DNA from 3 places in the Streptomyces sp. NPDC005141 genome. Region 3 is predicted to be linked to each of the others. Evidence: riboswitches for the same ligand, from Rfam matches in the RefSeq annotation. Region 3 holds a riboswitch; each other region holds the start of a gene.
The links. Region 3 has a riboswitch for cyclic di-AMP ahead of ACWD68_RS32240 (transglycosylase family protein). Riboswitches for the same ligand answer to the same signal wherever they lie in the genome.
Positions count from the first base shown of each region.

Region 1: another riboswitch for cyclic di-AMP. It lies ahead of ACWD68_RS00745 (M23 family metallopeptidase); the one in region 3 lies ahead of ACWD68_RS32240 (transglycosylase family protein).
Region 2: another riboswitch for cyclic di-AMP. It lies ahead of ACWD68_RS31405 (NlpC/P60 family protein); the one in region 3 lies ahead of ACWD68_RS32240 (transglycosylase family protein).

Region 1 is NZ_JBSFYW010000001.1:173,305-183,071, reverse strand. It holds gene ACWD68_RS00760 (DNA gyrase/topoisomerase IV subunit A) at 1-997, opposite strand, end outside; gene ACWD68_RS00755 (M16 family metallopeptidase) at 1,352-2,698, shown strand; gene ACWD68_RS00750 (M16 family metallopeptidase) at 2,695-4,083, shown strand; cyclic di-AMP (ydaO/yuaA leader) riboswitch at 4,298-4,458, shown strand; gene ACWD68_RS00745 (M23 family metallopeptidase) at 4,471-5,235, shown strand; gene ACWD68_RS00740 (GntR family transcriptional regulator) at 5,433-6,128, shown strand; gene ACWD68_RS00735 (HPr family phosphocarrier protein) at 6,353-6,634, opposite strand; gene ACWD68_RS00730 (bifunctional acetate--CoA ligase family protein/GNAT family N-acetyltransferase) at 6,809-9,637, shown strand.
Region 2 is NZ_JBSFYW010000052.1:25,413-35,179, reverse strand. It holds gene ACWD68_RS31435 (MFS transporter) at 1-42, opposite strand, end outside; gene ACWD68_RS31430 (MarR family winged helix-turn-helix transcriptional regulator) at 211-666, shown strand; gene ACWD68_RS31425 (exonuclease domain-containing protein) at 753-1,331, shown strand; gene ACWD68_RS31420 (beta-glucanase) at 1,527-2,225, shown strand; gene ACWD68_RS31415 (alpha/beta fold hydrolase) at 3,058-3,684, shown strand; gene ACWD68_RS31410 (hypothetical protein) at 3,756-3,986, opposite strand; cyclic di-AMP (ydaO/yuaA leader) riboswitch at 4,443-4,615, shown strand; gene ACWD68_RS31405 (NlpC/P60 family protein) at 4,624-6,348, shown strand; gene ACWD68_RS31400 (hypothetical protein) at 6,393-6,710, opposite strand; gene ACWD68_RS31395 (PadR family transcriptional regulator) at 6,859-7,398, shown strand; gene ACWD68_RS31390 (PP2C family protein-serine/threonine phosphatase) at 7,452-8,681, opposite strand; gene ACWD68_RS31385 (DUF1996 domain-containing protein) at 9,056-9,767, shown strand, end outside.
Region 3 is NZ_JBSFYW010000055.1:17,750-27,516, reverse strand. It holds gene ACWD68_RS32265 (NAD(P)/FAD-dependent oxidoreductase) at 1-780, opposite strand, end outside; gene ACWD68_RS32260 (Ppx/GppA phosphatase family protein) at 1,211-2,152, opposite strand; gene ACWD68_RS32255 (DUF501 domain-containing protein) at 2,149-2,739, opposite strand; gene ACWD68_RS32250 (FtsB family cell division protein) at 2,779-3,255, opposite strand; gene eno (phosphopyruvate hydratase) at 3,375-4,661, opposite strand; gene ACWD68_RS32240 (transglycosylase family protein) at 5,010-5,708, opposite strand; cyclic di-AMP (ydaO/yuaA leader) riboswitch at 5,713-5,905, opposite strand; gene ACWD68_RS32235 (LysM peptidoglycan-binding domain-containing protein) at 6,089-6,991, opposite strand; gene ACWD68_RS32230 (cytochrome P450 family protein) at 7,306-8,577, opposite strand; gene ACWD68_RS32225 (globin domain-containing protein) at 8,747-9,767, shown strand, end outside.

The DNA of each region.
Region 1 (9,767 bases), on a different contig from region 3:
AGAGCTGTTCGAGGACCGCCTCCGGCACGAAGCCGTTCTTGATCTCGATGACCAGACGCAGTCCGTGCGCGCGGTCGGTGAGGTCCTTGACGTCGGCGATGCCCTGGAGCCTCTTCGCGCCGACCAGGTCCTTGATCTTGGCGATCACCTTCTCCGGGCCGACGGTGAACGGCAGTTCGGTGACGACGATGCCCTTGCGGCGCGCCGTGACGTCCTCCACCGAAACCGTGGCGCGGATCTTGAAAGTGCCGCGCCCCGTCTCGTACGCGTCCCTGATCCCGGAGAGGCCGACGATCCGGCCGCCGGTGGGCAGGTCGGGGCCCGGGACGTGCTTCATCAGCGTCTCGAGGTCGGCGCCCGGGTACCGGATGAGGTGACGGGCGGCGGCGATGACCTCGCCGAGGTTGTGCGGCGGCATGTTGGTCGCCATGCCGACCGCGATGCCCGACGAGCCGTTGACCAGGAGGTTCGGGAAGGCGGCGGGCAGGGCTACCGGCTCCCGCTCCTGGCCGTCGTAGTTGGGCGAGAAGTCGACCGTGTCCTCGTCGATGGACTCCGTCATCAACGACGTCGCGTCGGCCATCCGGCACTCGGTGTAACGCATCGCGGCCGGCGGGTCGTCGTTGCCGAGCGAGCCGAAGTTGCCGTGGCCGTCGACCAGGGGCAGACGCATGGAGAAGGGCTGCGCCAGACGCACCAGGGCGTCGTAGATGGACGCGTCGCCGTGCGGGTGGAGCTTACCCATGACCTCGCCGACGACGCGGGCACACTTCACATAGCCGCGGTCGGGGCGCAGGCCCATCTCGTTCATCTGGTACACGATGCGGCGGTGCACCGGCTTGAGGCCGTCTCGGGCGTCCGGCAGGGCTCGCGAGTAGATGACCGAGTACGCGTATTCGAGGAAGGAGCCCTGCATCTCGTCCACGACGTCGATGTCGAGGATCTTCTCCTCGTACGAGTCGTCGGGCGGCGGGGTCTTCGTGCTGCGGCGGGCCATCGCTGCTGCGGCTCCTTCACAGTCTCTGCCGGGGCATGAACGGGTTCTGACGCGCACCATTGTGGACCGCCCCACTGACAACCCGGACCGCGACCCGTCCATAGCGCCCCCGCGGGGCCCTCCCCGGACGCCGCCGAGACCGCTTCCGAGCAGCCCCCGGGCCCGGTACCCGGCGGGCCCCAGGCCCCTTCGCGGTGGTTCTCGGGGGATTCTCCGGGGTGTGTCAGGGACACGCGTAAGTCTCGCTCTCGGCGTACGAGGTGCGGGAACTTCGCCAGCCGTCCGCGCGCTTGCATACAGTGGCAGGACCGACAGGAATGACGCAGTTCCGCGATCGAAGGGACGTACATGCCCATGGGTCACACGGCCACAGCTGAGGCAGGCTCCGGCGGCCTGACAGCGACCGAGCACCGCCTGGCCAACGGCCTGCGCGTGGTGCTCTCCGAGGACCATCTGACCCCGGTCGCGGCGGTGTGCCTCTGGTACGACGTCGGCTCGCGCCACGAGGTCAAGGGCCGGACCGGACTCGCCCACCTCTTCGAGCACCTGATGTTCCAGGGCTCCAAGCAGGTCCACGGCAACGGTCACTTCGAACTCGTGCAGGGCGCCGGCGGCTCGCTCAACGGCACGACGAGTTTCGAACGCACCAACTACTTCGAGACCATGCCCACCCACCAGCTGGAGCTCGCCCTCTGGCTGGAGGCCGACCGCATGGGTTCGCTGCTCGCGGCCCTGGACGACGAGTCCATGGAGAACCAGCGCGACGTCGTCAAGAACGAACGCCGGCAGCGCTACGACAACGTTCCGTACGGCACCGCGTTCGAGAAGCTCACCGCGCTCTCGTACCCCGCGGGCCACCCGTACCACCACACCCCGATCGGGTCGATGACGGACCTGGACGCGGCCACCCTGGAGGACGCCCGCGCGTTCTTCCGCACCTACTACGCGCCCAACAACGCGGTTCTGTCGGTCGTCGGGGACATCGACCCGGAGCAGGCGCTCGCCTGGGTCGAGAAGTACTTCGGTTCCATCCCCGGCCACGACGGCAAGGCCGCCCCGCGTGACGGCTCGCTGCCCGACACCATCGGCGAGCAGCTGCGCGAGGTCGTCGAGGAAGAGGTCCCTGCGCGCGCCCTGATGGCCGCCTACCGGCTCCCGGAGGACGGCACGCGCGCGTGCGACGCGGCCGACCTCGCGCTCACCGTTCTCGGCGGCGGCGAGTCCTCCCGGCTCTACAACCGGCTCGTACGCCGTGACCGCACCGCCGTCGCGGCCGGGTTCGGCCTGCTGCGCCTCGCCGGAGCGCCCTCCCTGGGGTGGCTGGACGTGAAGACGTCCGGCGACGTCGAGGTCCCGGTCATCGAGGCCGCCGTCGACGAGGAGCTCGCCCGGTTCGCCGCGGAGGGCCCCACGGCCGAGGAAATGGAGCGCGCGCAGGCCCAGTTGGAGCGCGAGTGGCTGGACCGGCTCGGCACCGTCGCGGGCCGCGCCGACGAACTGTGCCGGTACGCCGTCCTGTTCGGCGACCCGCAGCTCGCCCTGACCGCCGTGCGGCGCGTTCTCGACGTCACCGCGGAGGAGGTCCAGGAGATCGCCAAGGCCCGCCTGCGCCCCGACAACCGCGCGGTGCTCGTCTACGAGCCGACCGCACCCGAAACGACCGACGCCGCTGACGAGACCGACGAGGAGGCGGCGAAGTGACCGAGCTCGCCACCATGGACTTCCATCCGCAGCCCCAGGCCGGCAGCCCCAGGCCGTGGGCCTTTCCCGCCCCCGAGCGCGGCACCCTGGACAACGGCCTGACCGTGCTGCGCTGCCATCGCCCCGGCCAGCAGGTCGTCGCCGTCGAGATCATCCTCGCCGCGCCCCTGGAGGCCGAGCCCGCGGGCCTGGACGGCATCGCCACGATCATGGCGCGCGCCTTCTCCGAGGGCACCGACAAGCACTCGGCCGAGGACTTCGCCGCCGAGCTGGAGCGCTGCGGCGCCACGCTCGACGCGCACGCCGACCACCCCGGCGTACGCCTGTCCCTCGAAGTGCCCGTCTCGCGCCTGGCCAAGGCACTCGGCCTGCTCAGTGACGCCCTGCGGGCACCCGCGTTCGCGGACAGCGAGGTCGAGCGGTTGGTGCGCAACCGGCTGGACGAGATCCCGCACGAGACGGCCAACCCGGCCCGTCGTGCCGCCAAGGAGCTCTCCAAGGAGCTGTTCCCGGCGAGCGCGCGCATGTCGCGCCCGCGCCAGGGCACCGAGGAGACCGTCCAGACGATCGACTCCGCGGCCGTACGCGCCTTCTACGAGAAGCACGTTCGCCCCGCGACGGCCACCGCCGTCGTCGTCGGCGACCTGACCGGCGTCGACCTCGACGAACTGCTCGGCGACACAGTCGGCTCCTGGACCGGTTCGTCGGCCGAGCCGCGTCCCGTGCCGCCGGTGAACGCCGACGACACCGGGCGCGTGATCATCGTCGACCGCCCCGGCGCCGTCCAGACGCAGCTGCTCATCGGCCGTGTCGGCGCCGACCGGCACGACCGTGTGTGGCCGGCCCAGGTGCTCGGCACGTACTGCCTCGGCGGCACCCTCACCTCGCGCCTCGACCGCGTCCTGCGCGAGGAGAAGGGCTACACCTACGGCGTACGGGCGTTCGGTCAGGTCCTGCGCGCCGCGCCGGACGGCACGGGCGTCGCGATGCTCGCCATCAGCGGCTCGGTGGACACCCCGAACACGGGTCCGGCGCTCGACGACCTGTGGAAGGTGCTGCGCACCCTCGCGGCCGAGGGGCTGACCGACGCCGAGCGGGACATCGCCGTGCAGAACCTGGTGGGCGTGGCGCCCCTCAAGTTCGAGACGGCGGCGGCCGTCGCGAGCACGCTCGCCGACCAGGTCGAGCAGTACCTGCCGGACGACTACCAGTCGACGCTCTATCAGCAACTGGCCGCCACCGGCACCGTGGAGGCCACCGCGGCCGCCGTGAGCGCTTTTCCGACGGACCGTCTGGTGACCGTACTGGTGGGCGACGCCGCGCAGATCGAGGAGCCCGTCAAGGCGCTCGGAATCGGTGAAGTCAGCGTGGTGACCGCCGAGTAGAGCCCGCGCGACCGAGGGGGCCCTGGTGACCGAAGAGTCACCAGGGCCCCCTTTTACCCGGAAGCCGTCCCCAAGATGTCCGTATTGGTATGGAGGTTGCCCTTCTGGTCTGTGGGATGCGCTACAAAAACCGTGATCTGTTTGTTGTTCGAATGACACCCCGTTTAGCGTCGGTCCGGCTGTTCGTCAGGCAGTGCGCCGCGCCCGCGGCACCGGACAGTCATCGCCGAGTCCCCGCATGGCGCGAGCCAGGGGAGCCGGGGACCCACACGTAGTCCCTGGGGTGAATCGGACGCCCTCCCAGGAGGGAGTCCGTAGGAGACCTTCCTGCTCCGAACCCGTCAGCTAACCCGGTAGGCGAGAGGGAAGGAAAGGATCAGCCCCTACATGGCGTTCACCTGTGGCACCGGGAAGCATCGTCGTCCGAACCGGGTGCACAGCACGACCACGAGCGCCGTCGGCGTCGCGGCCCTGACCACCACCGGTGTCATCGGAACCCTGGCCGCCCCCGCCTTCGCCGCGGAATCCTCCGTCGAGCAGACCGGGCTGACCCAGGCCGTCATCATCGGCGACTCGGTCGCCGACCAGATCGACGCCCAGGCCTTCGCGCAGCAGCGCGCCGCCGACGAGGCCGCCGCGCGGAAGAAGGCCGAGCAGACCGCCCGCAGGCACGCGGCCGAGCAGGCCGCGAAGGCCCGCGAGGACAAGGAGCGCGCCGCCCGCGAGGCCGAGCGCAAGCGCCTGAACACCTTCGTCATGCCGATCACCGGTTCGTACGTCTCCACCGGCTACCAGGCCAGCAGCAGCCTCTGGTCCTCCGGCAGCCACACCGGCGTCGACTTCCACGCCGCGTCCGGCACCTCGGTTCACGCCGTCGGCTCCGGCACGGTCGTCACGGCCGGCTGGGGCGGTGCCTACGGCAATCAAGTCGTGATCAAGATGCACGACGGCACGTACACCATGTACGGCCACCTCTCGTCCATCGGTGTGTCCGTGGGCCAGACGGTCACTCCGGGGCAGCAGATCGCTCTCTCCGGGGACACCGGCAACACCACCGGTCCGCACCTGCACTTCGAGGCCCGTACGACCGCCGAGTACGGCTCGGACATGAACCCGGTCGCGTACCTGCGTACGCACGGCGTCAACGTCTGACGACCGCTTCGCCGCTTCTCCACCGCTTTCGATGCCCCGGCTCACCGAGCCGGGGCATCATCGTTTCCCGAGGCCGTCTGTCCAAAAAATATCCATGGATTCAGGCCTGCCATCGGAAATTCCGGCTTCCTGCAATAGAGTCACTGAACAAGCGTCAATCGATGGCGTTTCGCGGGGATTAAAGCGGAGGTCCGGTCATGCGTATTCCGGCGCACTCGGTATGCACGGCGATCCGTGACGACATCGTCGCGGGTGTCTACGAGCGTGGCGGCCGGCTGACCGAGGAACTGCTCGCGCGGCGCTACGGCGTCTCGCGCGTCCCCGTGCGCGAGGCCCTGCGCACGCTGGAGGCCGAGGGCTTCGTGGTCACCCGCCGGCACGCGGGCGCGTGCGTCGCGGAACCCACCGAACAGGAGGCGGCGGACCTCCTGGAGATGCGGATGCTGCTGGAGCCGCTGGGTGCCGCGCGGGCCGCCCAGCGGCGCACGGAGGCCCACCTCAAGGTGCTCCGGGGCCTGGTCAGGCTGGGGCAGGAACGTTCCAGGAGAGGCCACAGCGAGGATCTGCGCTCCCTGGGCGGCTGGTTCCACGAGACGCTCGCACAGGCGTCCGGCAGCCCGGCGCTGACCTCCACACTCGCCCAGCTGCGACACAAGATCGCCTGGATGTACTCGGTGGAGGCGCCGGCCAATCCCGCGGAGTCCTGGGCGGAGCACGGCGGCATCGTGGACGCGGTCGCCCGCGGCGACAGCGAGCGGGCCCGCGCGATCACGGCCCTGCACGCCGAGCGTGCGACGACCGCGCACCGGCTCCGCTTTCCCGGCGGCGGAGATCGGCCGGAACGTGTGAGAACTTCGCAACATCCCGTAAACATGACGGGCCCGCGTCATTAACACGGGCGCCGTATACAAAGAGGGATATTCGGCAGGGGCCTATTTCTGATGCCCTTTTGTTCGCGCGCCAGGAATTTCGGCGAGCGCTATTCTCGTGACCGTGCGGCGCGGGTCGCGCGTTCCGCCGGGGAATTCCTGAACGGGGTACGGAAAACGGCTGAGCCGCGCCGCCCGGAGAAGGGGTGGCGCGGCTCAGCCGTAGGTGTCCCGGGTGCCTTGTGGGCTCAGACGGTCTCGGGGAGTTCGTCGAGCCCCTCGGCGACGAGCCTCGCCAGACGGTCGAGAGCGACGTCCGCGCCCTCGGCGTCCGACGCGAGGACGATCTCTTCGCCGCCCTGGGCGCCCAGGCCGAGGACCGCGAGCATGGAGGCCGCGTTGACGGGGTTGCCGTCGGCCTTGGCGATCGTCACGGGGATGCCGGAGGCCGTGGTGGCCCGGACGAAGATGGAGGCGGGGCGGGCGTGGAGGCCCTCGTTCCAGCCGACGTTGACGCGGCGCTCAGCCATGTGATGCTGCCCTTCGGGTGTTCCGGGTTGTCTAGACCAGTGTCCCATATCGTGAGGCGTGCCCGGGCGGTCCTTCGTCCGTCCGCGGTGATGGCGGACCGCGGTCTCGCTCCGGCGTCCGTCTCCACAGACTGCCTCGCGCCGTTGTCCTACGCGAGCCGTACTCTGGGGCCCATGCAGACCTCGTCGGACCGGCACGAGTACCCCGCTCACTGGGAGGCCGACGTGGTGCTGCGCGACGGCGGCACCGCGCGCATCAGGCCCATCACCGTGGACGACGCCGAACGCCTGGTCAGCTTCTACGAGCAGGTGTCCGACGAGTCGAAGTACTACCGCTTCTTCGCGCCGTATCCGCGCCTGTCCGCCAAGGACGTCCACCGGTTCACCCACCACGACTTCGTGGACCGGGTGGGTCTCGCGGCCACGGTGGGCGGCGAGTTCATCGCCACCGTGCGCTACGACCGGATCGACGCCGACGGCCTGCCCGCGTCCTCGCCCGCCGACGAGGCCGAGGTCGCCTTCCTCGTGCAGGACGCCCATCAGGGCCGCGGCGTCGCCTCGGCCCTGCTCGAGCACATCGGGGCCGTGGCCCGTGAACGCGACATCCGCCGCTTCGCCGCCGAGGTGCTGCCCGCCAACAACAAGATGATCAAGGTGTTCACGGACGCCGGGTACACCCAGAAGCGCAGCTTCGAGGACGGCGTCGTACGCCTGGAGTTCGACCTCGAACCCACCGACCGGTCGCTCGCCGTGCAGCGTGCGCGGGAACAGCGCGCCGAGGCCCGGTCCGTGCAGCGGCTGCTCGCCCCCGGCTCGGTCGCCGTCATCGGCGCCGGGCGCACACCCGGTGGTGTCGGCCGCAGCGTCCTCGACAACCTGCGCGAGGCCGGGTTCACCGGACGCCTGTACGCCGTGAACACGGCGCTCCAGGAGAAGGAACTCGACGGAGTCCCGGCCCACCGCTCCGTCCGGGACATCGCCGAGCCCGTCGACCTGGCCGTCGTCGCCGTGCCCGCCGAGCAGGTCCCCGAGGTCGTCACGGAATGCGGCGAACACGGCGTGCAGGGACTCGTGGTGGTCTCCGCCGGGTACGCCGAGAGCGGCGCCGAAGGACGTGAGCGCCAGCGCGAACTCGTACGGCAGGCGCGCACGTACGGGATGCGCATCATCGGGCCCAACGCCTTCGGAGTCATCAACACCTCCCCCGAAGTGCGTCTGAACGCCTCGCTCGCTCCCCAGATGCCCCGCCCGGGCCGGATCGGCCTGTTCGCGCAGTCCGGTGCCATCGGCATCGCCCTGTTGTCCCGGCTGCACCGGCGAGGCGGTGGCGTCACGGGCGTGACCGGCGTGTCGACCTTCATCTCGTCGGGGAACCGGGCGGACGTGTCCGGCAACGACGTCCTTCAGTACTGGTACGACGACCCGGACACCGACGTCGCCCTGATGTACCTCGAATCCATCGGCAACCCGCGCAAGTTCACCCGCCTCGCGCGACGGACGGCGGCGGCGAAACCTCTGGTCGTGGTCCAGGGGGCGCGGCACGGCGGAGCCGCACCCCAGGGGCACGCCGTACGGGCCACCCGGTTGCCGCACACCACCGTGTCCGCGCTCCTGCGCCAGGCCGGAGTGATCCGGGTGGACACGATCACCGAACTCGTCGACGCGGGCCTCCTGCTGGCGCGCCAGCCGCTCCCCAGGGGACCCCGCGTGGCGATCCTCGGGAACTCCGAGTCGCTGGGGCTTCTGACGTACGACGCGTGTCTCGCCGAAGGGCTCAGGCCCCTGCCGCCGCGTGACCTGACCACGGCGGCCTCGGCGGAGGACTTCCACCGGGCGCTGTCCGAGGCCCTCGCCGACGACGGCTGTGACGCCGTGGTCGTGACGGCCATACCGGCGGTGGGGGAGACCCCGGCCGCCGACGCGGCGCTGGCCGAGGCCCTCCGGTCCTCCGCCGCGGCGGCTCCGGCGAAACCCGTGCTCGTGGTGCACGTCGAACTGGGCGGGCTCGCCGAGGCACTGTCCGCCGCCGCGAGCACCGCTCCCCAGCCCGCCGAGACGGCACCCGGTGCGGCGCCCGGCGCCCGGTTCCACCCCGCGGACCGCTCGCCCACCGCGGTGAGCGCCGACGCCGCGTCGGACTCCCGGCTCATCCCCGCCTACCCCGCCGCCGAGCGAGCCGTCCGCGCCCTCGCCGAAGCCGTCAAGTACGCCCAGTGGCGCATGGACGCCGGCGAGCCCGGCAAGGTGCCGGAGTACGAGGACATCGACGAAAAGGGAGCGGCGCAGCTGATCGACGACCTCCTCGCGCGCGGGGAGGGGCTGACGCTCGGAGGCGAGGAGACGGGGGCGCTGCTCGGGCGGTACGGCATCGACGTCCACCGTGCCCTGCCCGCCCCCACACCGGACGACGCCGTGGCGGCCGCGCGCTCCCTCGGTTACCCCGTGGCCCTCAAGACCACCGCCCCGCACCTGCGGCACCGCGCCGACCTGGGCGGCGTACGGCTGGACCTGGCGGACGAGGAACAACTGCGCCGGGCGTACACGGAGTTGACCGAGCTGTTCGGGACACCGACGGTGCTGCGCCCGGTCGTGCAGGGGATGGCGCCGCGCGGCGTCGACACGGTCGTCCGCGCGGTGATCGACCCGGCGGCCGGGGCGGTGCTCTCCTTCGGGCTCGCCGGAGCCGCCTCCGAGTTGCTCGGGGACACGGCGCACCGGCTGATTCCGGTCACCGACCGGGACGCGACCTCACTGGTCCGGTCGATCCGGACGGCACCGCTGCTGTTCGGCTGGCGGGGCTCCGCGCCGGTCGACACGGCGGCCCTCGAAGAACTCATGCTGCGGGTGTCCCGGCTGGTCGACGACCACCCCGAGGTCGTCGCGGTCTCGCTGGAGCCGGTGGTGGTCGCCCCGACCGGTCTGAGCGTGCTGGGGGCCACGGTACGACTGGCCCGCGCCCCGCTCCGGGACGACCTCGGCCCCCGGACACTGCCTGTCGTCTGAGTCGCCTGAGTCGTCTGAGCTGTCCGGGCAACCCGGGGCGTCCGACGGGCACTGCCCCCAGCCGGTGCGCGGCCTGACCTGGTCAGGCCCTGCCCGCCGGCCGTCGCCCGCGCGGTGCCGCCGGGGAAGT
Region 2 (9,767 bases), on a different contig from region 3:
GACCACGCCGCCCGCTCGGGCGGAGGGCTGGGGGGCGTCCATCAGGGACTCCTCGGGTTCTGTCTTCGGTGGCAAGAGATGTGCATCGTACACGTCGTATGTATCGCGCATGTGATGTGGCTCATGCATGCAGGTGTGGGAGCATGGAGGAGGGCCGCACCGAAATCTGCGGGGTGCGCGGCTCAGGTGACGACGGGAGGCGGCAGGCGGATGGTCAGGCCCACACACGAGGTCGAGTACGAGCAGATGCTGCTCAGCCGCCATGGCCTGCTGAACCAGCGGGGCGGCCGCACCAAGGACGGCGTCCTGGAGCGCAGCGCCTACATCCTGCTCAGCCGTATCCGGGTCCAGGGGCCGATGTCGATCGGCGAACTGAGCGACGCCTTCGGGCTCGACGCCTCCACCCTCAACCGGCAGACCGCGGCGGCGATGCGCGCCGGGCTCGTCGAGCGCATCCCGGACCCCGAGGGCGGCATGGCCCGCAAGTTCCGCATCACGGACGAGGGCGCGCGCCTCCTCGACGAGGAGCGCCAGGGGCTGATCAGTTCCCTGGACCGTGTCATGGCCGACTGGTCGGAGCCGGACATCGCCGCCTTCGCCTCCTATCTGCGGCGCTTCAACACCGACATCGAGCGCATCGGTGGTCGTCCCTGGCCGCGCCCGTGACCCATCGGTCCGACTGCCGGCGGACCGGGGCACCGTGGCGGAAAACCCGATGACGCGGTGACGTGCCGCCTCCTACGCTCACCCGCATGGACACAGCCGGGGGACTGCTGAACGTCGTCGATGTCGAGGCGACCTGCTGGGAAGGCCCGCCCCCGCCCGGAGCCGTGAGCGAGATCATCGAGATCGGGCTGACGGTCGTCGACCTGGACCAGGGCGTGCGGGTGGAGAAGCACCGTCTTCTTGTGCGGCCCGCGCGGTCGACGGTCAGCGCCTTCTGCACGGAGCTGACCGGGCTGACCCAGGACGAGGTCGCGGAAGGACTCGATTTCGCGGCGGCCTGCCGTGAGTTGGCCGCCTGTCATCGCGCGGGGGAGCGGCCGTGGGCGAGTTGGGGCGACTACGACCGGCATCAGTTCACCCGTCAGTGCGCCGCCGCGGCGACCCCGTACCCCTTCGGCCACCGGCACACCAACGCCAAGGCGGTCTTCACCGCCGCTCGCGGCTTGCGGAAGCGGCCCGGCATGGCGCAGGCCCTGCGGATCGCGGAACTGCCACTGGAAGGCAGGCATCACCGGGGCGAGGACGACGCGTGGAACATCGCGGCCCTGGTCCTCGACCTGGCCGAACGAGGGGCCTGGCCGGACGCCGTCGTGTCGCGCGGTTAGCTCCGAGGACCGTGCGCCGAGGTGCTGCGCTCGACCGGCTCCGCCGCGGCGCGTGATGGCCGGCCGGCACACCGGCGTGCCACCGGTTCACCCCGAAGGGTTGTTTCGCGGCAGGTCGTCGCGAACGTGGTGTGGGCGACGGTGCGGCGGGGAGAACCTGGGCCGTACGCGAACGCCGACACCAAGGAGCGCCGCGTGTCAGATGTCGTCTTCACCGCGGATTTCACCTCGGCCCGTCAATGGGTCGCGGGACATTCCTGGGCCTATCCCGACGGCGGTCCGGTCAATCCGGACGACGACAAGCTCGACCATCTGGTGGCCGACCCGGCCTATTGCCGGACGGGCCGCTTCAGAGCGACCCGGCGACCGGACGGCAGATGGAACGCGGGCCTGCTGACCACCGAGGGGAGCGCGGACGCGTTCATGGTCCGCACGGGAGACGTGCTGGAGACGCGGGTCAGGCTGCCCACCGAGACCGGCGCCTGGCCGGCCATCTGGACGTGGTGCGACGGCGGTCAGGAGATCGACCTCTTCGAGTACCACCCCGACAACCCCGACCTGCTGGAACTCTCCAACCATGTACGCGGCACCCACCGCTATTACCGGGACGAGGCCATCGGGCCGGGAGCCTGGGTAGACCTGGTGGTCGAGTTCGGCGCCCACCGTGTCGTGTGGTGGGTGAACGGGACCCGCGCCTTCGCCGACCGGCGCGGCGTGGGCAGGACCTGGCGGGCCTACCTCATCGTCAACCTGTCCGTGTGCGCGGGGCGTTACCACCCGGCGCCACCCCCGGAGATCTCCGAGATGGCGTTCGAGGTGGCCCATCTGCACGTCCGCAGGCCTCAGTTCGACGAGCCGTTCCCCGCGGTGGAGGACGTAGGCCTCCTCGACTGACGCCCGCCGGGCGGTGGGGCGGTAGGCGGTGGTCAGAGGCGGCAGGCAGCGGCTGTCGGACGTCAGGGCCGGCCATTCGGCAGCCCGCTTCCGTCATCCGGGGTCGCTCGTCGGGCGCTGTGACGTGGGCGGGCGGGGGCAAAGCGGGCAAGCCACCCACGGCCGAGGGGAATCGAGCCGCGACAAGTGCATCCGCCGCGGCCCTCGGCGCGGAAGTACGGCATCAGTAGCGGCGCTGCGCCCGTGCACGTCGTGCCGACGGGTGCCGAGGGCCATGACGAATCCGCAACCGGGGCGAGACGCCCCCGAGGCCGCGTACGTCAGTCACGTCGGCAGCTGCCGTACGTGCCGGCGGGAGTCGGGGCGTTGCCCGCGGGCCGAACGCCTGTGGCGTCTCTATCAGGAGTGGCGCAACGGCTACCGCGCCCGGCCCGAGACTACCGAGTGAGTCGCCGCCCCCGTCGGCACGCGCTCCGCGGAGCGGCACCGGACCTGTGACCCGGCTGTGACCCGGACTGTGGCCCGGACTGTGGCCTCTGGAACCGGGGCGCGGTCCGCAGGGCTCACCCGATCCTTGAGGACTGGTCGTGACCTCTCCCGGTCCGCCACCAAACCGTTGTCCCTTCGGCTACGGATATCCAGTGGCCGGTGGGACGATTCTTCCTCGGCCGGTGCGAGGCGTGGAGAGACGCCGTGAAGGTGAAGAGGTGCCATGCGAGGCTCAGCGCGGATGTCCGCCGGTGATGTGTCCCGGCCCGGGGCGACCGGGACACCCGCGGCGCTGGAGCCGTGTCGCGCCACCGGTCCGGGTTCGGGTCCGACGCGCGCCGCCGTGCTGATCCTTCACGGTGGCAGGGCGGACAGCCGGGCCCCGTCACGTCCGTGGCATGTCGCCCGTGTGCGCATGCGGCCCTTCGTACGTGCTGTGACGCGGGCGCTGCCGGACGAGGACGTGTTCGTCGGGCAGGTGCGCTACCGCCACAGAGGGTGGAACGGTGCGGACGCCGACCCTGTCGCCGACGTCCGGCAGGCGCTCGCCGAACTCGCCGATCTGGTGGGGGAGGTGCCGGTGGTGCTCGTGGGCCACTCGATGGGCGGTCGCGCCGCCCTGCGGGCAGCGGCCGCGCCGCAGGTCCGGGGCGTGGTCGCCCTAGCGCCCTGGTGCCCGGAGGGCGAGCCGGTGGCCCACCTCCGGGACAAGCGCGTGATCGTGCTGCACGGAGACCGGGACCGGGTCACCGATCCCGCGGCGTCGTTCGCCCTCGTCCGCCGGGCCGACGAGGCGGGCTCCGCCGCGAGCGCGGTGCGGGTCGAGGGCGGTGACCACGCGATGCTCCGACGCGCGGGCACCTGGCATCGGGCGACGGCCTCGACGGTCGCCGAGCTGGTGGCCCGGGGTGACGGTGGGCTCGGACCGCTCTCCGCCGAGTGGCCCGGCAGCGAACCCGGGGTTCTCTAGAACCCTGTCCGGCCGATCACGGCGGAGGAGACCGGCGCCCGCGTCTCCGCCGCGACCGACCGGGACAGGTCCTAGTGGCCGGTCGAGTCCAGCCGGTCGTCGGGGTCCGGGCCGGTGGAGAAGCCGCGGCGAGGGCCGGCCGCCAGTCGTGCGGCGGAGGCGGGGAGCGGGGCGCCCGTCGACGGATCCCAGCTGAGGATCCATTCGAAGTCGCGTTGCAGCCGACGGGCTTCGCTCCGGACGAGCGTGGGTATGTCGCCGCGTTCGGAGATCAGTTGGGCATAGATCGGCGCATCGTGCACGTGGGGATCCTCGACTCGCTCTCGTGGTCTTCCGTGCCTCGAAGGTACGGCCGGGACGTGGTCACAGCGGTGATCCGCCCAGCTCGGCCACAACCGGTCACGGTGTGACCATCGGGCGCCGTCGATGTCGAACGAGCTGTCAGGGGACGCCAGTTCCTTACGCACTTCCGACAGGCAGGGAGGGCGCGACCTGGTCCGCGGGACGCATGAGCGGCGGGGCGGGAGGGGCTGGACCAGGGCGGCCGGACGGGAAGAGAGTTCCGATCGCCCCCAACGGGGTTGCTCCGCCGCTGTTCTGAGTACGGCGCGTGCCCTCACCGTCGCCCTGCGAGGTCGTGCGATGAAGGTCACGAAAATGTATCGGACATCTGGGACGTGGATCTTCACATGGGGTGCACAACATGGCTAAGTTGGCGACCAGGCCGTCCGACTCCCTCCGGCGAAGCTCGCCGGGCGGCGCGGCCTCCGCCGAGTCCTGGCTGTCCCCGTGGCAGCCGGAGCCGGGGACCCACCGAACTTGGGGTGAATCGGCCCAACTGCCTCACAAGGCAAGGGCCGTAGGGCATACCTTCCGGAACCGTCCGCCCGAACCCGACAGCTAACCCGGTAGGCGGATGACGGAAGGAGTGCCACTCCCATGGCGCCGGAACGCACCCCGCCCACCTCGGGCACCAATCTGCCGAGCGTGCGGGACGCCGCCGTCGCGGCGATGGCCGTGTCGCGCGAGTCGACGCTCGCCCCCACGGGGAACGCCCAGTCGCCCGCCGGGCGCGCTGAGCCCAGCCGGGAAGAAGTCCGCCAACGGCTTTCGTCGCTCTACGACCAGGCGGAGAACGCCACCGGCAACTTCAACGCGACCCGCGCCCTGGCGAACCTCTCCCGCAAGCCCGACCGGCGAGCCGCCGGTCAGGGACGCGCGGATGTCGACCCCGCCCAGGCCGACCTGATGCGGCAGTGGTTCGACGGGGCGCGCTCCCGGCTCGGACCCTCGGCCCCGGCCGTGCTTCCGGCCGACAGGCAGCCGAGCCGCGGTCGGGAAGCCGCCCGCCCGACACAGGGCGCGAGACGTCCGGCCGATGGCCCGACGACATATCAGGTGGAGCAAGCCGGCCGCCCTGTAGCCGAGTTGACCGCGGCACCGGCACGAGAGCTGACCGCGGGTCCGACTCCGGAACTGACCGCGCGCCCCGTGCTGGAACTGACAGCGGGTCCGGCGGCCGAACTGACGGCCGGGCGCGGCCCGGCAGCAGCGGGGCCTGGGGCGGCGGTTCGTGCGGCCCTGCCGACGGCATCCGCTCCTGACGCCGCGTCGCAGCTGTCCCCGCTCCAGGTCAAGAAGGATCGTGCCCGGCGCCAACTGGCCGCCGCGCAGGCGCTGCTGTCGAGGCACATCGCGCGGCAGAGCATGCCGGTCGTGCAGGCTCCGGCGATGGAGTACCGGTCGGCCGTGGAGTACCGCCCGGCGGTGGAGGCGCCCCGGCCCACCTCGTTCGAGTCGGTTCCGTTGCCCACCTCGTTCGAGTCGGTGCCGCTGCCCGCGCAGTTCCAGTCGGCACCTTTGCCGACTACGTACGAGTCGGCACCGTTGCCCACCTCGTTCGCGTCGGCACCCCTGCCCACATCCTTTGAGCCGGCGCCCATGCCCACCTCGTTCGCGTCGGCACCCCTGTCCACATCCTTCGAATCGACGCCCATGCCCACCTCGTTCGCGTCGGCACCCCTGCCCGCATCCTTTGAGCCGGCGCCCATGCCCACCTCGTTCGCAGCGGCACCGCTGCCGACCTCGTTCGAGTCGGCGCCTCTTCCAGCTTCCTTCGCGTCGGCGGCCCTGCCCGTCGACGCCGGGTGGCGGCAGCCGTGGCCGGCCGGAGGCGACCAGCCCTGGCCCACGGCCCCCGCGCCCGTCGATCCGACTCCGGGGTTCGATATCGACAGCCTCACCCGTGTCGGCGCGGCTGCCGGCACCGTTGCCGCTCCCGCCGCCGCACCGGTCGTCGGATACGACAGCAGGGCCGCGGAGGCGGTCGCCTTCGCCCGTGCGCAGGTCGGCAGGCCGTGCGTGTGGGGCGCGTCCGGACCCGGTTCGTACGACCCCTCCGGCCTCACCCAGGCGGCCTGGAAGAGCGCCGGGGTGCTGCTCCCCCGCTCGACGCAGGACCAGGTAAAGGTCGGCCCCGCGATCGCCCTCACCGGTATCCAGCCGGGTGACCTGGTCTTCTTCCACGGCAACGTGAGCCATGTCGGCCTCTATGTCGGTGACGGCATGATGATCCACGCCCCGAGTCCCGGTGCGCGGATCGCCGAGGAGTCGATCCACTACGCCGGGCAGGGGTCGATCCACAGCGTCGTACGTCCGGCCTGAGACCGACCCGGACCTCCGGAGGAACGCCGCGGCGGCGCGCGCTGTCAGAATTCCCGGTCGATCCCCGTGACGGCGGCCGGCCCCAGCGGGGCGTCGTCCTCCGAGAGGCCGCTGTCGCGGAGCGCGCCGGCGACGAGCCGGACGGCCTCGACCTCGGCGCTCTTCTGATTCGCCGCCTCGACTTCGAGCCGGACGGAGAACGTGTGGTTCTCGTCGACGGTCAGGAGGCTCAGCTCTTCGGTCTCGCCCAGGTCCGTGTTCTGAGGGTCCTGAGGGCGAAGCCTGCGTTCCACGTCGGCGCGGGACGCGTCCGAGAGGCCGTGGACGAACGTCCCGGGAACGGTGATGACGTAGGTGGTCACAGGAACTCCTTGCGTGGGTGCCCCGCGGGCCTGAAGTGCGGTCGGCTGTGTGATCGCCCGTCTACCCCGCATTGTGCCGGGCACCCGGGGCTTCTTCGCGTCGGACGGCGCCTGCCGCGTGGTGATCGGGTGGCGATACGGTCGCCCCATGGCTGATGCTCGGTTGACCACCGCCTCGTTTCTCGTGCTCGGCATCATCGACAAGTTGGGCGAGGCCAGCGCGTACGACGTCAAGGGGGAGGCCGCACGTACGGTCGCGCCCTTCTGGTCGGTGCCGCACGCACAGGTGTACGCGCAGTGCGACCGCCTCCTCGAGGCCGGGCTGTTGTCACAGGTGCGCCAGGAGAGCGGCCGCGACCGCAGGGTGCTGACGCTGATGGACCAGGGCAGGGCGGCCCTGCGGGGCTGGCTGGACGACCCCGCCTTCGTCCCGGTGGAGGCTCGGGAACGCGGCATCCTCAAGTTGTGGTTCGGTGGCCGGCCCGAACTGCTCGGTCCCGTACGCTCGCTGTACCCCCGGATGCCGCCGCGCGCCGTGGCGGAGGGACCGGGACCGATGGCCACCGGGCCGCTGCGTGATCTGGCCGCCCAGGCCACGGGGCTCGTCGCCGGATGTGTGCTTGCCGTCGTACGTTCCCAACCGCCTCGTCCCCGCGACCTTCGCCGCGTGATGCCTTCCGCGGCATGACGCCCTCGGCCACCGCCGCTCGCTTCGGTGCCGCCGTCCGTCGCCGGTTCGGCTCACAGCGGGAGGATCACCAGGGCCGTGTCGTCGGTGGCGCCGCCGGGCGGGAGCAGATCCGACAGGAGGGCGTCGGCTAGGGCATCGGGCTCCGCCTCCCGGTGGTCGGCCAGGGCGGCGGCGAGACGTCCGAGGCCGACGTCGATGTCTTCGGTGCGGCGTTCGATCAGACCGTCCGTGTACAGGACCAGGGTGTCGCCCCCGGCGAAGTCCGTAGTGGCCTCGGGGCGGGGCACGTGCTCCGGCCGGGCTCCGAGGGGAGGATCGGTCGCCCGGTCCAGGAACTCCACCCTCCCGTCGCCGTGCAGCAGGGCGGGCGGGGGATGACCGGCACTGCTGTAGGTGATGGTGTGGGTCTCCCAGTCGATGCAGGCCGTCACCGCCGTGGTGGACTCGGCGCCCTCGACGGAACGCGCGTACAGCCCGAGCACCTCCAGGGCTCGCGCGGGGCCGCTGGAGGCCCGGGACGCGGCACTGAGGGCACTGCGCAACTGGCCCATGACGCAGGCAGCCGACAGGCCGTGGCCCACGACATCGCCCACCGCGATCGCCATGCGGTCGCCGGTCAGGCCCACCAGGTCGTACCAGTCGCCGCACACGTTCAGCGCACTCGTGGCCGGCCGGTAGCGCACGGCGGCGTGGTGGGGCCCCACTTGGTGGGGTGAGGGCAGCAGCGCGTCCTGGAGGGCGACGGCGACCTCCCGTTCGCGGGCGTGGGCCCGCCGCAGACGATCGTTGACCTCCTGCAGCTCCTTGGCCCGCTTGTACAACTCGGCCTCCAGTACGGGGGTCCGGTCGCCGTGCGTCACCCCGCCGCGGGCGCGGACGAGTTCGGTGACCTCCTCCACCCGGTGGACCAGCAGCACCACGTTGCCGTCCGTGTCGAACACGGGAGCGTTGACAGGGCTCCAGTACCGATCCTGCCAGACCCCCGGCCTGTCCAAGGACTCGACGTCATAGCGCTGCAGGGCCATGGCGTCGCGCTCCCCGGTCTCCACGACCCGGCGCAGGGACGCCTCCAGGTTCCGCATCCCGTTGGCAGCCGAGTCGTCCGGCCGGTCGGGGAACACGTCGAACAGATACCGGCCGACCAGCTGCTCGCGGGAGCGGCCGGAGTTGGCCAGATAGTCCTCGTTCGCGTCCAGGAAGACCATCTGCGGGGTGAGCAGCGCGACCATGCCGGGCAGGGCGTGGAACACGCCGCCGTAGTCGATCTCCGCTCCCGCCACCTGTTCACCCGCCTCACGCCGTGGCCCTGGTCGTGCCCACGGTGGAAGCGGCGGAGCAGCCGACCCTGCCCACCCGCCCAGGTCATGGCCAGGGCTACGCCCAGGGCCCACGTGTGGTGCAGTCTTCCCATCAGGCCACCGGACCGCGTCCGCTGCAACCGCGGGAGGACCGCGCCGCCCTCGCCCGGCCCCGGTTCGCCGGGACGGGCCGGTCCTCCGGCGTCCCCGACGTGTCTTCGGACCCTTCCTCCATACGGTTGCTCCATACGGTGTTGCTGTGAATTCGAGAGGCGGTTGAACACACCAGGATCCGCGTGCGTATAGGGCTGGGGGATTTCCATGCCGAGCCGACCACGACGCGTAGGAGCACTACCTTGGGACGCAACACGCGCAGACGCCCCACGGGCGCACGACGCGCGACCTCTGCAGCTGTCGCGCTGATACTGGGCGGAGGCGGACTGGTAGCAGTCAACGTCTACGCATCCGCGACCGAGAGCGGGGCGGGCGGCGACCAGCAGGGCGCGAACGTCCTGTCCGCCGGTGCCGCCACCATCGACTGCCCTGACATCGGGGACGAGTTGACGTCGGTCCCGGAAGCCGCGAAGGGGGATGTCGACAAGGAACTCGCGCTCCTGGACCAGCAGATCGCCGAGGCCTATCAGCAACTCCAGGCAAAAGCCGACCAGATGCAGCAGAACGGCGACAGCGACGCCGACGCCATCATGAATCCGCTCAAGGAGAAGCGCATCGAGTCGATCGGCCGCATCGTGGCCGCCATCGACGGCGCGGGCGAGCGGCCGGACGGGCTCGACGACCTCGCGGCCTGCGAACTGCGCTCCTCCGGCAACCAGTCCGGTGGCGGGGAGAACGGCGGTCAGGGCGACGGCGCACAGGGTGGCGCGGGACAGGACCAGGGCGGTGCCGCGGGCCAGGGCGACCAGCAGGGCGGCGGCGCCCCGGCCGGCAACGGCCCCGTGGCCGCCGACTTCGCGGACATCAAGTCGGTCCAGCCCAACGCGCAGAACCCGCGACCCCAGGACAACGCCTCCCAGGGCGAGTTCGCCACCAGTTGCGGCGTGAACGCCA
Region 3 (9,767 bases):
GGAGTCGACCTCGAGGCCGTTCTTCAGCACCACGTGACCGTCGACGCAGGAGTCCATGGAGGTGGAGAGGTAGATCTCCACACCGCGGCTCTCCAGGTGCTCCTTGCCGTACTGGCCGAGCTTGGGGCCGACCTCGGGAAGGATCTTGTCCGCGGCGTCGACGAGGATGAAGCGCATGTCCTCACGGGACACGCTGCTGTAGTACTTGGCCGCGTCCCGGGCCATGTCCTCGACCTCGCCGATGGTCTCGGCGCCGGCGAAGCCGCCACCCACGAAGACGAAGGTCAGCGCCTTGCGGCGGACATCCTCGTCCGTGGTGGAGTCGGCCTTGTCGAGCTGCTCGAGGACGTGGTTGCGCAGGCCGATGGCCTCCTCGATGCCCTTCATGCCGATGCCCTGCTCGGCGAGGCCGGGGATCGGGAAGGTGCGGGAGACCGCGCCCATCGCGATGACGAGATAGTCGAAAGGCAGCTCGTACGCCTCGCCCACGAGGGGGGCGATCGTGGCGACCTTGCGGTCCTGGTCGATCGTGGTGACCCGGCCCGTGAGGACCTCCGCCTTGGGAAGTACGCGTCGCAGCGGGACGACGACATGCCGCGGGGAGATGCTGCCTGCGGCGGCTTCGGGGAGGAAGGGCTGGTAGGTCATGTACGACCGGGGGTCGACGACCGTGACGGTCGCCTCTCCGTAGCGCATCTGCTTGAGGATGCGCCGAGCTGCGTACAGGCCTACGTACCCACCGCCTACTACGAGGATCCTGGGACGCTCCGTGGTGCTCATGCCATCGAGTATCCACCCGCTCAGGGGGGGTCGCTCGTGCGCCCCTTCACAAGCTCGGGCAGGGGCTCTGCTACACTCCGCCGCCCACGTGATCGAGGTCATGATGACCGGGGGGAACCACCGTACGGTTCGTACCGTTGTCAACACCGCGTGAGCTGCGGTCCAACCCGTTCGGCCCAGTGGACCACACCCTTGATCCACCGCCCGGAAACACGGCCGCAACGCTCCGTCGAGCATGCTCCCGGACCGCCAGGGCCCCATGGAAGGGCCCAAGTGGCCCCTTCCTCGCCCAGCAGGGCCCTTTTCCTTGTGAAGAACTTCACGAAGTTCCTCGCGAGGCCCGATCGAGGGGGTTCCGCGACCCCCTCGGGCGCGCTCATACGTTATCCGACCTGCTCAGCCGAGGCTACTGATCGGTAGCGAACGAGAGCTAGGCCACCGACCACGCGATGCCGTCGAGGATGTCGTGCTCGCTCACGACGACCTCCCGGGCTCCGGTCCGCTCCATGATCGAGAGCAGTACGAGCGCACCCGCGGCGATCACGTCGACGCGCCCCGGATGCAGGGAGGGGACCGCCGCGCGCTCGGCGTGGGTGGAGCGCAGCAGCCATTCGGTGATCTCGCGGACCCGGTCGACCGAGACCCGGGAGTGGTGGATCCTCGCGGAGTCGTACGCGTCGAGCTCCAGCGCGATCGCCGCGATCGTGGTGACCGAGCCGGCCAGCCCCACCAGCGTCCGCGCCTCGCGCAGCGGGACCGTCTCCCCGGCGAGGTCGAGGGCCGCCTCGATGTCGGCGCGCATGGCCGCGATCTGCTCCGCGGTGGGCGGGTCGGTCACGGCACCGTCGTGCACGAGGTGCCGTTCCGTCATCCGTACGCAGCCGATGTCCACGGAGCGTGCCGCGTCCACCCGGTCGGCCCCGACGACGAACTCGGTCGAACCGCCGCCGATGTCCACCACCAGGTAGGGCCTGGCCAGGTCGTCCCGACCGGTCAGCTCCTTGGTCGCCCCGGTGAAGGAGAACTCCGCCTCCTGGTCACCGGTGATGACCTCCGGCTCGACGCCGAGGATGTCCAGCACCCCGCGCACGAACTCGTCCCGGTTCTCCGCGTCCCGGGAGGCGGAGGTGGCCACGAACCGCAGCCGCTCGGCGCCGTGCTCCTTGACGACCGCCGCGTACTCACGGCACGCGGCGAACGTCCGCTCCAGCGCCTCCGGCGCCAGCCGCCCCGTCCGGTCGACGCCCTGGCCGAGCCGCACGATGATCATCCTGCGGTCCAGCTCGACGAGTTCCCCGGTCCGCGGGTCCGCGTCCGCGACGAGGAGCCGGATCGAGTTCGTACCGCAGTCGACGGCGGCGACCCGGGTCACTGCCCCTCACCCCGCACGACGTCCTGCGCGGCGTCCCCGGCGTCCTGCGCCTCGCTCTTCGAGCCGCCTTCCGCCGGGAGTGTCACGCACGCCCCCTTGCGCCACCATTCCGGCAGCATCGCGATCGCCTCGTCGCCGAGCGGGTTCACGCCCGGCCCCGCGGCCAGCGAGTGGGCGACCAGGACGTGCAGGCACTTCACCCGGTCCGGCATGCCGCCCGCGCTCGGGAAGCCCGCCAGGACCTCGATGGCGTCACGGCGCGCGATGTAGTCCTCGTGGGCGGCGCGGTAGGCCGCGGCCAGTTCGGGGTCGGTGGCCAGCCGGTCGGTCATCTCCTTCATGACCCCGTTGGCCTCCAGCGTCCCGATCGCCGACGCGGCCCGCGGGCACGTCAGGTAGTACGTGGTCGGGAACGGCGTCCCGTCGGGGAGGCGGGGGGCCGTCTCCACCACGTCCGGCTGACCGCAGGGGCAGCGGTGCACGATCGCGCGCAGCCCGCGCGGCGGCCGGCCGAGCTGCTGCTTGAAGGCCTCGACGTCGGCGTCGGTGGGCTCGGTGCGCGGGGTGGTGGGCGGTGGCGTTTCCATGCCGTGAGTCACGTGTCTTTCTGGTCAGTTCATGGGTCGTCACTGGTCGGCGGCGTCGGACTTGTCCACGCCGTCCCAGACATTGGTGTACCAGGGGCGGTCGGTGGTGCCCTTGTCGGCGCGGGCCTGCTTCGCCGCGTCCGGGTCGATCACGACGTAGCCGGTCTCACCGGGCATCACGTAGTGCAGCCGCTGCCGGATCTGCTGCTCGGCGTACGCGTCGTCCTGCCAGCGCGCCTTGAGGTCGCGCAGCTGCTCGACCCGCTGCCGGGCCTGCTCCCGCTGCCGCTCCAGGTCGGCGACCTCGGCGCGCTGGGAGACGTACTGCCGCATCGGGTACGCGAGGGCGACGATCAGGGAGCACAGGACCAGGGCCAGCAGCGCGGCCCGGCCGGTCAGCCGGGAGCGGCGGGCTTGCCGTTTGGTCTGGGAGCGGTAGACACGGGCCGCCGTCTGCTCGCCGAGCAGCTTCAGCCTGGTCGAGGTGGAGAACCGGTCCCGGTCCTTCACGGCCATGAGTCCCGCCTCCCCAGTACTGGCCCGTCGGTGCGGGCCCGTCACGTGCGTACGTCCCCGCACACGGTACGGGACCGAGTACGGGGACGTACGGACGACGCTTCCTGAGCCTTGAGGGCTCAGTCCTTGAAGCGGGGGAACGCCGAGCGACCGGCGTACACCGCGGCGTCGTCGAGGATCTCCTCGATGCGCAGCAGCTGGTTGTACTTGGCGACGCGCTCGGAGCGGGCCGGGGCGCCGGTCTTGATCTGGCCGCAGTTGGTGGCGACGGCCAGGTCGGCGATGGTGACGTCCTCGGTCTCGCCGGAGCGGTGGGACATCATGCACTTGAAGCCGCTGCGCTGGGCCATCTCGACGGCGTCCAGGGTCTCGGTCAGCGAACCGATCTGGTTGACCTTGACGAGCAGCGCGTTGGCGGCGCCTTCCTCGATGCCGCGGGCCAGACGCTCCGGGTTGGTGACGAAGAGGTCGTCGCCGACGATCTGGACCTTGTCACCGAGCTTGTCGGTGAGGACCTTCCAGCCGGCCCAGTCGTCCTCGAAGAGCGGGTCCTCGATGGAGACGAGCGGGTACGCCGCCACGAGCTCCTCGTAGTACTCGGTCATCTCGGCGGCCGAGCGGGACTTGCCCTCGAACTCGTACTTGCCGTCCTTGTAGAACTCGGACGCGGCGACGTCGAGGGCGAGCCCGATCTGCTCGCCGGGGACGTAACCGGCCTGCTTGATGGCCTCGAGGATGAGGTCGAGCGCGGCGCGGTTGGAGTCCAGGTTCGGGGCGAAGCCGCCCTCGTCGCCGAGGCCGGTGGACAGGCCCTTGGACTTCAGGACGGACTTGAGGGTGTGGTAGACCTCGGTGCCCCAGCGCAGGGCCTCGGAGAAGGACTCCGCGCCGATCGGGGCGATCATGAACTCCTGGATGTCCACGTTCGAGTCGGCGTGCGAGCCGCCGTTCAGGATGTTCATCATCGGAACGGGCAGCAGGTGCGCGTTCGGGCCGCCCAGGTAGCGGAAGAGCGGCAGGTCGGACGCCTCGGAAGCGGCGTGCGCGACGGCGAGCGAGACGCCGAGGATGGCGTTGGCGCCGAGCGAGCCCTTGTTGTCGGTGGCGTCCAGGTCGAACATCGCCTGGTCGATCAGGCGCTGCTCGGTGGCGTCGTAGCCGACGAGCTCCGGGCCGATCTGCTCGATGACGGCGAGGACGGCCTTCTCGACACCCTTGCCCTGGTAGCGGTTCGGGTCACCGTCGCGGAGCTCGATGGCTTCGAAGGCGCCGGTGGAAGCGCCGGACGGAACGGCGGCACGACCCGTGCTGCCGTCGTCGAGGCCGACCTCGACCTCGACCGTGGGGTTGCCTCGGGAGTCCAGGATTTCCCGGGCTACGACGACGTCGATGGACGGCACGAGCATCTCCTTCTGGGATGTGACGCGGGTACGCAGGACTTGCCAGCCCTGCGGGATGAGCCTAACCGGCCCGGGGGGATCGGCCAGCCGATCGACCACCCTTTGGGCAGAACTGAGGGTACATATTGTTCCTGAACGGAACAAAAAAAGAAATGAAAAACCCCGCTCCGGTGCATGCGGGGGAACAAGCACCGGAGCGGGGAGCCCGTGGGGACGGGGACCCTCACCGGGCCTTCCACATGGAGGCCCGGCCTGTGAGGGGAGCTGTCATTCAGCGCGGGTGAGGCTGCGCGCGGCCGGGATGCGGTCGCCGTCCGCCGAGGGCGACCACGTCGGGCCGGTACGCGGCCACGCTCAGCCGAGGTGCAGCTGCTGGCCCGGGTAGATGAAGTCGGCGTCGGCGACGATGTCCTTGTTCAGCTTGAACAGCTTCTGCCAGCCACCCCTGACGTGCTTCTTCTCGGCGATCGAGCTGAGGGTGTCACCCTTGACGACCTTGTACTCGCCGTCACCCTTCTTGACCTTCTTGCCGGTCGGGGTGGTGACGGTCTTCTGGGCGGCCGGACGCTCCGAGGAACGGGAGGCGGGCTGCTCCGTCGTACGGGTGGTGGTGCCCTGCGAGGCGCTCGACGAGGAGGAACCGGAGGGGGTCGACGGGGTCGAGGTGCCACCGCTGTACGCGGCGCTCGACAGTCCGGTGCCGCAGGTCGGCCAGGCGCCCTTGCCCTGCGCGGCGAGGACCTTCTCGCCGATGGTGATCTGCTGCGACTTCGACGCCTGGTCGGCGGTGGAGGCGTAGGCGGTGCCGCCGTACGCGGCCCAGGTGGAGGACGAGAACTGCAGGCCGCCGTAGTAGCCGTTGCCGGTGTTGATCGACCAGTTGCCGCCGGACTCGCACTGGGCGACGGCGTCCCACTCGGAGGCGGTGGCGGCGGAGGCGTTGCCGGCCGCCATCAGCGGAGCGGCGATGGCGACACCGGTGACACCGGCGAGCGTGGCGACGCGGGTGGCCTTGTTCGGACGGCGGTGCTTGCCCTTGCTGGAAAACAGCATGGAGTGATCCCCTCACCGACGCCTGCGAGGTGAGCTGTCGGGTTCGGGCCGGTTGAGTTGCCCGGCCGCGTGTCTTCGGCCCCGTCTCCGGGACGTCCGACACGCGACTTAACCCCAAGCCGTTCCGGGTGTCTCTCAACTCCCGGACGCGGCGCTTACCTTGGGTCCCCCGCTCCTGCCTACGGCGCATGACGCGACGACTGTTCCCGTACGGCCGCTGGCAGGATTCGGCGTTGTGACCGTCGGGGCCCGCTGTGGCGAGCGGTCACGACCGTAAGCAGTCGATCGGCGGATTTTCAAAGACGATCAGGGCTTCTGAGACCCATCTCTCACTCGCGCCAAACCGGACATTCCACAGCGAACCGTGACGTGAACTCCCGCTACTTTTCGACCGTTTCGGTAGTAACAGACAGGCTCTGACCGGGAACGATGAGGTCGGGATCGGCGCCGACCGTGTCCTCGTTCACGACGTACAGATCGGCCCATCCGCCCTCGAGGTCAAGGGCGTCGGCGATGCTCCAGAGGTTGTCCCCGGTGCGCACGACGTACGCGTCGTCCGCGGTGTCGCGCGAGGCGCTCGAGCCGCGCGAGGCGTGCCGCCCGGCGGCGCTGTCGGTACGGTCGCCGGCCGCGTCGTCCACCGCGTCCTCGTCGGCGCTGCCGCCGCGGTGCCGTCCGGCACTGGCGCTCGCGTCGTCGGAGGCATCCGAAGAGGTGCCGTTCTGCCCCGACTTGTCCGACTCGCCACCCTTGGCGGTCGCCTTGTCCGAGCTACCGGAACCCTTCGAAGCGCCGGACTTCGCGGTGTCGTCGGTCACGTCGGAGGAGTCGCCCTTCTCGGACGAACCGGACGAGGTGGAGGAAGGAGACGAGTTTGGCGAAGTCGACAATCCGGACGAAACGGAGCCACTCGAGTCGCTCCCGCCGGCCGACGAGTCTCCGGCCAGGCCCGTGTCGACATGGACCTCGCCCGAGTCCGCGCTGAGCCCGGAGAGCGGTCCGCAGGTCGGCCAGGCCGCGAGCCCCTGGTCGTCGAGCACCTTCTCGGCCACGGCTATCTGCTGCGAACGGCTGGCCTGGTCGGCTCTCGGGGCGTACTCGAGACCGCCGTGCGCTTCCCAGTCGTCCTGGGTCACCTGGAGCCCGCCGTAGTACCCGTTGCCGTTGTCGGCGCTCCACGCGCCGCCGCTCTCGCACTGTGCCACCCGGTCCCAGGTGGTTCCGTCGGCCGCGCTCGCACTCGTCGCGCCGAGCAACGGGATGGCGATCGCCGATCCGGTCACCCCTGCGGCGACAATGAGGGCCGGGGCCTGACGGGGGCGACGGTGACGGCCGTTCCCGGAGAGCATGCGGAAGCCTTTCGCGTGACAGCAGGGGACTACGGGCGCCCTGCGAAGTAAGAAGCGCAGGTGCCGCGTTGATGGGTGAACGTAGCCGGACTCGAACGCTTGTCACAAGTCGATGCAGTACAGATCACGTGAAGATCACAGATTTGATGGATCGTCATGTTCCGGTAGCCGGAAGGGCTCTCTTTCCGGTATTCGGAAGAACCCCTTCGACAGGGGTGGCGAAGGGTCGCCGATGAACCGATCAAGAACTATTTGACCGGGGTGAACTCCACCGGAAGCATGCGCAACCCACGCATAATGAGTCCTCCCCGCCAGCGCAAATCGGCCGGATCTCCCGCAAGTTGGAGGTCGGGGAGGCGCGTGAGGAGTGTGCCGAGCGCGGTCTGCCCCTCCAGACGGGCCAGCGGCGCGCCCAGGCAGTAGTGGATGCCGTGGCCGTAGCCCACGTGCTGATTGTCACGCCGTGCGAGATCGAGCGTGTCCGGCTGCTCGAACCGCTCGGGGTCGCGGTCCGCGGCGGCGAGGACCACGAGCACGGGATCGCCGGCCGCGATGTCCTGCCCGCCGATCCGCACCTCCTCCGTCGCGAACCGCCAGGTGGCCAGCTCGACGGGCCCGTCGTAGCGCAGGAGTTCCTCGACACCCGTCTCGAGCAGTCCGCTCTCCCCGGCCGCGAGGGAGGCCTGGAGACGGGCCCGTTGCTCGGGGTGGGTGAGGAGGGCGTGCATCCCGTTCCCGATGAGATTGACCGTGGTCTCGAAACCGGCGAAGAGCAGGATGAAGGCCATGGCGGCGGCCTCGTTCTCGGTGAGGTGCTCGCCGTGGTCGGAGGCGCGGATGAGTCCGGAGATGAGGTCCTCGCCGGGGTCCGGCACATCGGACAGCGCCTCGCGCTTGCGGTGGATGAGCTCGGCGAGATAGCCGCGCATCTTCTTGACGGACCGGGCGACCCCGCCCCGCGGCCCGCCGCCGTGCCGGATCATCATCCCCGCCCAGTCCCGGAAGTCGTCCTGGTCCTCGCGCGGGACGCCCAGCATGTCGCAGATGGCGTAGATGGGAAGCGGGAAGGCGAACTCGTGAATGAGGTCGGCCGAGCCCCGGGCCGCGAACTGATCGATGAGCTGATCCGTCAACTCCTGCACCCGCGCGCCGAACTCGGCGACCCGCCGGGGGGTGAACGCCTTGCTGACGAGCCGCCGCAGCCGGGTGTGGTCCGGCGGATCGATGTTCAGCAGATGCGTCATCAGCTCGGCCTTGCGCTCCCCGGGAATCCCGGTCTTGCCCTTCGCGTGCGCGGGTTCGTCGTGATGCGCGGGATTCTTGGACAGCCGCTGGTCGGCGAGCGCCTGCTTGGCGTCGGCGTACCGCGTGACGAGCCAGGCCTCCACTCCGCTGGGCAGCCGGGTGCGGTGCACGGGCGCGTGCTCCCTGAGCCACGCGTAGGCCGGGTAGGGATCGGTGGCGAACTCCCAGGTGAAGAGTTCGGGGGCGGCGCTGGCGGGGGATTCGTGCTCGGTCACTCCTCGACGGTATCCGCAGGAGGCGGGGACGCCCGGGCCGGCCGGCGATCGGGGCGGCACCGGGGACGCCCGGCGGCGGCGGAGAGCACCCCTGTCCCTTTCACCCAAGGCTGTCCAGACATGGCCGGCTGTTTGACTCGGCCGCTCGGCACCTCCCTACATTCACGCAGTGGACCCCGAAATACTCAGATCCAGCTTCGCGGTCGTGGAACGACGGGCCGAGTTCGCGGTCAAGTACTTCTACTCGCACCTGTTCCGCCACAACCCGGAGCTCCGCGGGCTGTTCCCGGCGGACCTCCCGCAGGACATGGAACGGCAGCGGGACCGGCTCTTCGCGGCACTCACGTTCGTCATGGACGGCCTGGAGGATCCGGAACTGCCCCGGTACCTGAGGGATCTCGGGCGGGACCACCGGAAGTATCTGGCGCAGCCGGACCACTACGCGGCCGTGGGGGCGAGCCTGATCGCCGCGTTCGCGTTCGTGGCGGGCTCCGCCTGGAGCACCGAGGCCGAGAAGGCCTGGGCCGAGGCGTACGGGACGATCACCCACCTCATGCTGCAGGGCGCCTGGGAGGCCCAGCACAACGGCGAGCCCCGCTGGTGGGACGCGGAGGTCGTCTCCCGCACCCGGCACGGCGACGATCTCGTCGTCCTCACCCTGCGGCCTCGGCAACGGCTCACCTACTCCCCCGGTCAGTACGTCAGCGTCAACATGCCCCAACTGCCGTGCGTCTGGCGCCCCTACTCCCTCGCCAACGCACCCCGCGCCGACCGCACCGTCGACCTGCACATCAGCCGTGTCGAGGACGGGGTGCTCTCCACCGCGCTCGTCCGGCAGACCCGCGTGGGCGACGTGCTGCGGCTGGGCGCACCCGGCGGCGGCCTCACCCTGCGGACCCCGGCCGACCGGCCCGTGACCCTGATCGCGGCCGGGACGGGCTGGGCCCCGGTGAAGGCCCTGCTGGAACAGCTCGACCCATCGCACGAGGCCCGTCTGTTCCTCGTCGCCCGCGACATCGCGTACCTCTACGACCGGCCCGCCGTCGAACGCCTGCGGGTCCGGCTCCCCAAGCTCGCCGTCACCTTCATCACGCCCGCGCCCGGCCGCCCCAAGGCGCAGGCGACGGAACGGCTGCTCACCGCGCTGGGCAACCGGGCCGGCTGGACCCGGCACGACGTCTACATCGCCG